3 linked regions of the Lactiplantibacillus plantarum genome follow. The protein of the gene in region 1 interacts with the protein of each later gene in a pairwise test. Links are inferred from orthologs where the notes say so. Each region holds a gene or a part of one and is shown on either strand. Other genes may lie near its edges. The genes, in order: tuf, E5260_RS10015 and mreB.

Region 1 (3,147 bases):
GGTCCAAGCGTTGGTGGCTGATCAACAATATGTGGCAGCAGCTAATTATGCCAGTGAGTTTGAAGCGCAGTATTTAGCAACCGATGCGGCCGCAGATCTGTATCTGAATGCATTGGTTGCTAATCATGACTTCATTTCTGCCCACATTATGATCAAGGCACGCCCAACGAGTGCGTGGACTACGGCTGCAAACACAACTTTAAAAGCGGCGGAGAGTACGGCTGAGCGAACGCTAGGATCGACATTGACCACAACAATGCGTCATTTTTATCATTTATCTGACCAGCCCGTCCAGAAACAGGTGGCAGGTTTGCAAGCAGCCCGTCACCTGCCATATGAGCGCTATCTGACGGCAGCCAAGTTTCTATTAGTAGATCCGTTTTTGCATCCCTTAACACGAGTAGAAGTGTTATATACACTGTACCAATTGCAAGTATCAGAGACGGTCAAGATGCAGTGGCTACTGGATGAGAAGATGTTGACACTGTGTCCAGCAAAGTTAGTCGCACTCGGTCAGGACGAGACGAGCAAGGCCGTTTACCATGCTTTGAAAGTGCGACTTGGTAATCAAGATGTCTTTTTATATGAAAGCTTACGAGAACTTTTACAATTGCAATTAATGTATTTATATCCATGCGCTGCACAGGTTATTACAGATTCCACGGCTTGGATCGATCTTTTGATTAGTTTGCAAACTGGGCAGACGATAACGCCGTCTGATGACCAAACTGAAAAAATGATGAAAATTCAGCAAAAAATTCAGCAATTTAGCCTTGATTTACAATCATAAGCGTGTGTAATAAGAATTTACTAACAAAAATTCAATTTTTTGAATAATATCTGTTTACAAATCAGATTAGGCTATATATAATATTTAAGGATTCTCAGTGATGGGTGCGCGATTTGGCCTTTTCACTAGGATGTAGTATAATACTAACTAAAGAATTGTTGAGACCATTTTGGCCTCGACGTTATTCTTGCGAAAATCACAGGAGGTTTCATTAATGGCAAAAGAACATTATGAAAGAACAAAACCCCATGTAAACATTGGTACTATTGGCCACGTTGACCATGGGAAGACTACTTTGACCGCTGCAATCACTAAGGTATTAGCATCTAAGGGCTTGGCTAAAGAACAAGACTTTGCTTCTATCGATGCTGCTCCGGAAGAACGTGAACGTGGTATTACTATCAACACTGCCCACGTTGAATACGAAACTGAAAAGCGTCACTACGCTCATATCGATGCCCCAGGACATGCTGACTACGTTAAGAACATGATTACTGGTGCCGCTCAAATGGACGGTGCGATCTTAGTTGTTGCCGCAACTGATGGTCCTATGCCACAAACGCGTGAACACATCCTCTTGGCTCGCCAAGTTGGTGTTGACTATATCGTTGTCTTCTTAAACAAGACTGATCTTGTTGACGATGACGAATTAGTTGACTTGGTTGAAATGGAAGTACGTGAATTACTTTCAGAATACGATTTCCCTGGTGACGATATTCCTGTTATCCGTGGTTCAGCGCTTAAAGCACTTGAAGGCGACCCAGAACAAGAAAAGGTTATCATGCACTTAATGGATGTTGTTGATGAATACATCCCAACTCCAGTTCGTGATACTGAAAAGCCTTTCTTGATGCCTGTTGAAGACGTCTTCTCAATCACTGGTCGTGGGACTGTTGCTTCTGGTCGTATCGATCGTGGGACTGTTAAGGTCGGCGACGAAGTTGAAATCGTTGGTTTACACGAAGATGTTCTTAAGTCAACTGTTACGGGTCTTGAAATGTTCCGTAAGACACTTGACTTAGGTGAAGCCGGGGATAACGTTGGTGCGTTATTACGTGGTGTTAACCGTGAACAAGTTGTTCGTGGCCAAGTTTTGGCTAAGCCAGGTTCGATCCAAACCCACAAGAAGTTCAAGGGTGAAGTTTATATCTTGAGCAAAGAAGAAGGTGGCCGTCATACGCCATTCTTCTCAAACTATCGTCCACAATTCTACTTCCACACCACTGATATCACTGGTGTTATTGAATTGCCAGACGGCGTTGAAATGGTTATGCCTGGTGACAACGTAACGTTCACTGTTGAATTGATTCAACCAGCTGCCATCGAAAAGGGTACCAAGTTCACGGTTCGTGAAGGTGGTCATACTGTCGGTGCCGGTGTTGTTTCAGAAATTGATGACTAATCTCTAACTGATTTTCATTGATTGATCTAAGCGACTTGGAAGTCTTCTTCCAAGTCGCTTTTTTTAAGAAAAACGAACAATAAATCGCGAGCTTACGCGCTTTTTTAGCCAATTTGGTTTACTTTACGGTGTCGATAGGTTAAACTTAACAAGTATGCAATTGACTAGAATTGTAGAAATTATAATGTTTCGGAGGGAATACAATGGCTGCAAAGTGGGAAAAGAAAGAAGGCAACCAAGGCGAATTAACATTCGAAATTGGTGCTGATAAAATTAGTGAAGGTATCGACAAGGCCTTCCAACGGACTAAAAAGAACTTAAATGTTCCTGGTTTCCGTAAGGGTAAGGTTCCACGTCAAATCTTCAATCAAATGTATGGTGAAGAAGCACTTTATCAAGATGCTTTAAACATCGTGCTCCCAGAGGCATATGAAGAAGCAATCAAGGAAACTGAAATCGAACCAGTTGATCAACCTCAAATCGATGTTGATAGCATGGAAAAAGGTAAGCCTTGGGTATTAAAGGCCGTTGTAACGGTTAAACCAGAAGTTAAGCTTGGTCAATACAAGGAACTTAGTGTAACGCGTCAAAATACTCGCGTTTATGCTAAGGATGTTGATGCCGAATTAGAATCACGGCGTGAAAAACAAGCTGAATTAGTTCTGAAGGAAGACCAACCAGCCGCTAAGGGCGATACGGTGGTTATTGATTTCAAAGGATTCGTTGATGGCGAACCATTTGAAGGTGGCGAATCAGAAAACTACTCACTTGAATTAGGTTCTAACTCATTCATCCCTGGTTTTGAAGACCAATTAGTTGGTGTCAAGGCTGGCGACGAAACTGAAGTTAAGGTAACGTTCCCTAAGGATTACCAAGCTGAAGACTTACAAAACAAAGAAGCCACTTTCAAAGTGACAGTTCATGAAGTCAAGACTAAGGAACTCCCTGAATTAGA
Region 2 (3,153 bases), 180 kb from region 1 along the record:
TACTGCGTCCCTGGTACTGATATTATCAAAGATGATTGTGAGTTAACTGAAAAAATTGCGTTAAAATGTCGGTGAATTAATGGTTAGCCGGTCACTTTACGAAACTACTAGGTAGAAAGGGTGGTTTCAATGACGATGATCAGCGAAGAACAAATACCGACAGCACAAGTTCGTGAATTAATGCAAGCCTACTTTGGGACGTTTTTACCCAACGACGCGGTGACTAGCGCGATGCAGGCCTTTGAGCGTGAGTACCCGATAGAGGACGCTATAGAGTGGTTACATGAGTCGTCTGAAAATCCGCGCTGGCAAGGTTTAATCGTGGCGCTCAGATGTGGGCAACTATTACCCCGGCCAAGTCGATTAATTTTGGGGCAGGTATATGGTAGTGAACAACTGGGAGCCGTTTTAGCACGGGACTTTGCCAACTTAGAGCAGGAACAGTTGCAATTGTTATGCTTAGATACGAAAAATCAAGTGATCAAACGCCAGGTCGTCTTTCAGGGCACGCTCAATAGTTGTCCGGCTCAACCGCGGGAAATTATTAAAGTTGCCCTAACGACACCGACTGCCCGGGTCGTTATTGCACATAATCATCCGAGTGGTGATGTGACGCCGTCAAAAAAAGACGTTGAATTTACCAAGCGGTTACAACTGGCTTGTGAACTGATGGGGTTACCGCTCTTGGATAGCTTTATTATCGGTGTAAACGATTACTTTAGTTTTGCCGAGCAGGGCGTGTTAAATTGTAATACGGATTCGTAACAGAATGTGGTAAAATAACGGGGTTAGGACCGATAATTTAATCGGCCTGATCGCGTTTTTTTGTTAAATTTTATCTAAGTTAAATAGTGGGACTGTATTTTTCATTAATTTACGGTATGCTAGGACTCAGGCAATGCTTTTTTAATGCAGTGCGACTATGCTATAATACTTACTATTATGACTAAATAAAAAATTAAATTTGTTAATGATGAAGGGATGAATGTAGTGTTCGGATTTGGGACAAAGAATATCGGGATCGATCTCGGTACGGCCAACACAATTGTGTACGTTGACGGCAAGGGCATCGTATTACGTGAACCATCCGTAGTTGCGAAGAACACGAAAACTGGTGAAATTGTATCAGTTGGTTCAGAAGCACGGGATATGATTGGGAGAACCCCAGCAAGCATTGTGGCGATTCGGCCAATGAAGGATGGCGTTATTGCGGACTACGATACGACCGTTGCGATGATGAAGTACTTTATTCAAAAGACACTCGGCCGCTCAAATGGTAAGCCATACGTCATGGTTTGTGTACCAAGTGGGGTTACCGAAGTTGAAAAGCGGGCCGTTATTGATGCAACACGGGTTGCAGGTGCGCGGGATGCATATGTCATTGAAGAACCATTTGCAGCCGCTATTGGTGCAGGGCTTCCAGTCATGGATCCAACTGGGAGCATGGTCGTTGATATTGGTGGTGGGACTACCGATGTTGCGACAATTTCCTTAGGTGGAATCGTATCAAGTCGTTCAATTCGAATGGCTGGCGATAAGATCGATGACTCAATCATTTACCATGTTCGCCAGAAGTTTAATCTTTTAATTGGTGAACGCACAGCCGAACAACTTAAAATCGACTGTGGCTCAGCTTCTTTGGAAGCCGCTGAAGACTTGGAAGGGTCAACGATTCGTGGACGAGATCTTTTGTCGGGCTTACCAAAGACGGTTGAAATCTCATCTGTAGATGTTTCAGAAGCCATCCAAGAAGTGGTCTCTGAAATTATTTCAGCCATTAAAGAAACCCTTGAAGAAACTTCCCCAGAAATTGCCTCTGACGTAATTGACCACGGGATTGTTTTGACCGGTGGTGGTGCCTTATTGAAGAATCTTTCCGAAGTGATTGCGGACGAAACCAAAGTACCGGTTTTCATCGCTAACGAACCGCTTGACTGTGTTGCAGTTGGGACCGGTGAATCACTCAAGAGCATCGACGTTATGAAAAAGCGATAACAGGTGAGCGGGAAGACGTCTTCCCGCTTATTTATTGTTAAATCATTGAATTTTCGACCGGGGGTTCATTATGCAAAAGTTTTTTTCTAACCGAAAACTAGTGATTGCGATTGTCGTGTTCATTATTAGTTTCGGCTTGATGAGTGTCTCAGTAGCCATTCGTGATAAGAAATCGACACCACCATTGATCCAACAATTCGGAAACGATGTGGCTGGTGCGGTTGACCGGGTGATTGCTTGGCCAGTCAATGGCTTACAGAGTGCGACCAACTCAGTTTCTGACTTGTTGAACACCTATCAAGAAAATCAAAAATTGAAGAAGCAAGTTGACCAACTGGCGCAGGCCAAGGTTAGTGCCCAGACGACGCGTGCGGAAAACAAGCAGTTACGCAAGCAGTTGAAATTAAATAATTCGTTATCTGATTATACGACGGTGACCGCCAATGTTTTGACGCGGACACCATCATCTTGGATGAACCAACTCGTGATCTCTAAGGGTGCGACATCCGGTGTAAAGAAGAATATGCCTGTCATGTCACAAAAGGGTTTAATTGGCCGGGTCGTGGAAGTTAACCAAACGAATTCTAAGGTTGAATTAATTTCTAATACGAGTTCGTCTTCGAATAAGTTTGCTATTCAGATTACGAATAGTGCTGGTAAGACTGTTAACGGGATTATTTCAGGTTATGATAAGAGCAATAATCTTTTAGAGATGGGTTCCGTGACGTCTAACGTTAAAATCAAAAAAGGCGATAAAGTCGTGACGAGTGGTTTAGGCGGCAATACGCCGAAGGGACTTTATGTCGGCACGGTTGCTAGTGTCAAGCAGGATGATTACGGGCTAGCATCCGAAGTGGAAATCACACCCGCAGCGGACCTTAGTGACTTAACAGTTGTGACGGTCGCTGAACAATAGGGAGGTGCAACGGTGCGTTACTCAAGATTAAAAATCATCTTTCCAATTGGGTTATTTGTTGCACTCTTTTTAGACGGCTCGGTGTCAAATGTTTTTGCCGGTAAACTATTTAGTTACCCCTACGCCAGTGTCTTACACCTAGTTTTACTGTGGATTGTCTTCGCTGTCTTTTTAGATGACCGTGATAATCTGTCGGTTGGAATTTGGTCTGCATTCGTGGGCTTGGTGTTTGACTGGTACTA
Region 3 (3,135 bases), 220 kb from region 1 along the record:
TTAACTTCCCAATGAGTTGCCAATCGCTCGCCATCGTATGTGTTGGGTGCTCCGTGTTATGCATTGTCACGACTCGTCCAAGCATCAAGATGAAGGCGGGCTTCATGACTTCAGACGGTTGCAACGTCAAGGAACCAACTGCGAACCAACTTTTAGCCCCAGTGCTCGCAAACAGTGATCTACTGTACAAGACCAAAACGGCCGCAAGCAGGAAGATCCCAAACCAATAGGCAATCGGTGCCACTCGCCATAACTGTTCCGAATCAAATTGCATCACAATTACGGCAATCGCGGTCCCAATCACGAACCACATGACTTGAGAAATCACCTGCTTCGTGACGTTTACTGAACTAGAGTCGTGCACTGCGGCGACATAAATCGACGCCAGCCCGATCAATCCTAGCATCATCACTGAAAATATGATACCCCAGTCAATTCTTGAATCCTCGTCTTGACTGCGGAGTCTAGATTCTTCTGCCACAAATAACGCTCCTAACCTGTTGGGATTAGCCCACCGCACGCGTCAGACTAACCCTATTCACAATATCATTTTGTACTTTAAGATAGTTTTTATTATACAACAACCTGGTGCCGAATTCTCGGAACCAGGTTGAAGGTTTACTAAAAATTAGCCTTTGTGTAGATGGTAAGCCGACAAGATCTCTTGCAGACTCTCATCAAAAGATTTGGTATGCGCAAATGGTTGGTTGTCACTAACCATTTCAGCTTCAAATCGTTCACCGACTTGAGTCACTTGTCCAATCACTTGTTTACCGATCAAAACTTCGGTAACTGGTTGACCGTTGACCTTAGTTTCGTTTAAAGTGACCGAAATCGCCTTATCTTTTCTTGCCACGGTGGTCTTCCTCCTTGTATTGCGGATTACGACGCAATGAAAAATGGGCTGGTACCGGATCAAAGCCGCCCTTAACTAAGGGCTGACAACGTAAGATACGTGCAACTCCCATTAGAACGCCTTTAACTGCGCCAAACCGATCGATCGCTTCTAACGTGTAATTAGAACAGGTTGGATAATAGCGACAATGAGCCGGACTAAACGCAGAAAAGGCCCGCTGATAAAAGCGGATGCCTTTCATTAATAACCGTCGCATCGTAATTTATTTCTTGTTCTTAGCAGTTTTCTGCATATGTTCAAGTAAAATCCCAGCCCCCTGAGCAACGTTGTTCAATGGGTGTTCGGCAACCATTACGGGCACCTTTAAGTTTTCACTGATCAATTGATCGAGGCCACTCAACAGTGCGCCACCACCAGTCAACGTAATTCCACGGTCAATAATATCGGCCGCAATTTCTGGTGGTAAAGTTTCCATCACGTGATGGGCCGTGCTAACGATCTGCATCAGCGTTTCGTGAATAGCTTCTTCAACTTGATTGGAGTCAATGTCAATTGAGCGCGGCATCCCCGTCACAGTATCTCGACCACGAACTTGGGTGACCTTATCATCATCGCCGTCCTGCTTGAAAACTTGTGCGATTTGAATCTTAACTTGTTCTGCACTGCGTTCACCGATCAACAAGTGATGTTGATCTTTGACGTAGTTCACGATGTCCTGATTCATCCGGTCGCCGGCCATTCGTAACGAACTACTTGCCACAATGTCACCTAATGATAGGACAGCGATATCACTAGTCCCACCACCAATATCAATGACCATGTTCCCACGTGGTTGGAAAATATCCATCCCTGCGCCAATAGCCGCCACTTTTGGTTCAACTTCCAAGTAAACCTTGTTACCGCCAGATTTTTCAGCAGCTTGCAAGATTGCCTTGCGTTCAATTTCAGTAGTGTTCGTTGGGGTACAGATCATGATACTTGGCCGCGACATAATGCCACGGACATTTAATTTTTTAATAAAATAGGACAGCATTTCTTCGGTGACATCAAAATCCGAAATTACTCCGTCTTTTAATGGTCGAATTGCCCGAATGTTACTAGGCGTCTTTCCAACCATTTGGTAGGCTTCGGACCCGACTGCCAACACTTGATTCGTGTTCGTATCGATAGCGACCACGGATGGTTCGTTAAGGACGATGCCCTTACCCGATACGTAAATTAAAACATTGGCAGTACCTAAGTCAATACCAATATCTAAAGCCATGTTTTTGCTCCTCTCAAACATACAATTATACGACTAATCATTATACCATACTCTACAGTTGATGAGAACTGACGGCTGTCCTAGCCACTCGTTCATTTGTCACTACCAATCAATTGGCTGTGCCTAATCATCCTGTCGTTTCGACCACTCATCGACCGTCAGCGAATAAATTGCTTCATCACGATATTGACCATTTAACAAGATATTTTCTGGCAGGGTCGCATCCAAATGATATTGGCGTCGCTCAGCAACAGCCCGACTTGCCTGGTTGGCAACGTCTGCACCTAAGATGACCTTGTGCAGATCAAGCTCCGTAAAAGCAATTTCTTCTAATCGTTCGAGCGCTTTAGTCATGACGCCACGACCAGTATATTTCTGGCCCAGCCAGTAGCCAATCTCACCGTTGTGATTAATGGCACTAATATTATGCAAGTCTAGCATCCCAGCGACTTCGCCATCCACAATGATGGTGGTGATAAACACCTGTCCATGAGCCTGCTTGGTCAACATTGATTCGATAAAATGACGCTCGTCTTGCACGGTCGCCGTCGCATCAACCCACGGCATCCATAACTTCAAATGGTCGCGATTATGATCAACTAAGTCGAAAAGCGGCTCCGCGTCAGCCACTTCAGTTGGTTTCAATGAAATGTGTTTGTCGATAATATTAATAAACATAAGTTGTCCTCCTGAATGTTGGCGCCGGGTTACCCCGCTTCGCCACAAAAAAGCCTTCAAAAACGAGTTTATCGCACTTTGAAGGTTTTGTAAGCATTTATTTCGATTTATTCCGCAGCTTCGTTCGCAAAATCAGGATTCAACGCATAAACGGTGCCATCGGGAACATCAACTCGTTTAATCTCAGCACCTAATTTAGCCAGCTTACCATGGAAGTTAAAGTAGCCCCGATCAAGATACTTCAAATTAGTCACTTCAGTGTAACCCCGACTGACCAGTCCAGCGATTACTAACGCTGCAGCTGCCCGAAGATCCGTCGCAGTGACCTGGGCCCCGT

The links.
Region 2: the proteins of tuf (region 1) and E5260_RS10015 interact in binary tests that used the Bacillus subtilis proteins (3 or more experiments, as listed by UniProt). The link is inferred for Lactiplantibacillus plantarum from one-to-one orthologs.
Region 3: the proteins of tuf (region 1) and mreB interact in binary tests that used the Bacillus subtilis proteins (3 or more experiments, as listed by UniProt). The link is inferred for Lactiplantibacillus plantarum from one-to-one orthologs.

What each region holds. Positions count from the first base shown.
Region 1 is NZ_CP039121.1:1,954,057-1,957,203, reverse strand. The notes cover bases 113-3,098. They hold tuf (elongation factor Tu), read left to right. Parts: upstream 113-1,004; coding sequence 1,005-2,192; downstream 2,193-3,098. Other genes in these bases: tig (trigger factor), read left to right, coding at 2,396-3,098; E5260_RS09080 (hypothetical protein), read left to right, coding at 113-790. Outside these bases: more of E5260_RS09080, read left to right, coding at 1-112; more of tig, read left to right, coding at 3,099-3,147. UniProt on the Bacillus subtilis protein: GTP hydrolase that promotes the GTP-dependent binding of aminoacyl-tRNA to the A-site of ribosomes during protein biosynthesis.
Region 2 is NZ_CP039121.1:2,136,818-2,139,970, reverse strand. Bases 1-2,992 are described here. They hold E5260_RS10015 (rod shape-determining protein), read left to right. Parts: upstream 1-990; coding sequence 991-1,995; downstream 1,996-2,992. Other genes in these bases: mreD (rod shape-determining protein MreD), read left to right, coding at 2,924-2,992; mreC (rod shape-determining protein MreC), read left to right, coding at 2,066-2,911; E5260_RS10020 (JAB domain-containing protein), read left to right, coding at 130-765. In the rest of the region: more of mreD, read left to right, coding at 2,993-3,153.
Region 3 is NZ_CP039121.1:2,178,510-2,181,644, forward strand. What follows is about bases 120-3,093. They hold mreB (rod shape-determining protein), read right to left. Parts: upstream 2,121-3,093; coding sequence 1,119-2,120; downstream 120-1,118. Other genes in these bases: E5260_RS10200 (FtsW/RodA/SpoVE family cell cycle protein), read right to left, coding at 120-481; E5260_RS10205 (DUF2969 domain-containing protein), read right to left, coding at 629-856; yidD (membrane protein insertion efficiency factor YidD), read right to left, coding at 840-1,112; E5260_RS10220 (GNAT family N-acetyltransferase), read right to left, coding at 2,244-2,798; murA (UDP-N-acetylglucosamine 1-carboxyvinyltransferase), read right to left, coding at 2,906-3,093. Outside these bases: more of E5260_RS10200, read right to left, coding at 1-119; more of murA, read right to left, coding at 3,094-3,135. UniProt on the Bacillus subtilis protein: Forms membrane-associated dynamic filaments that are essential for cell shape determination. Acts by regulating cell wall synthesis and cell elongation, and thus cell shape.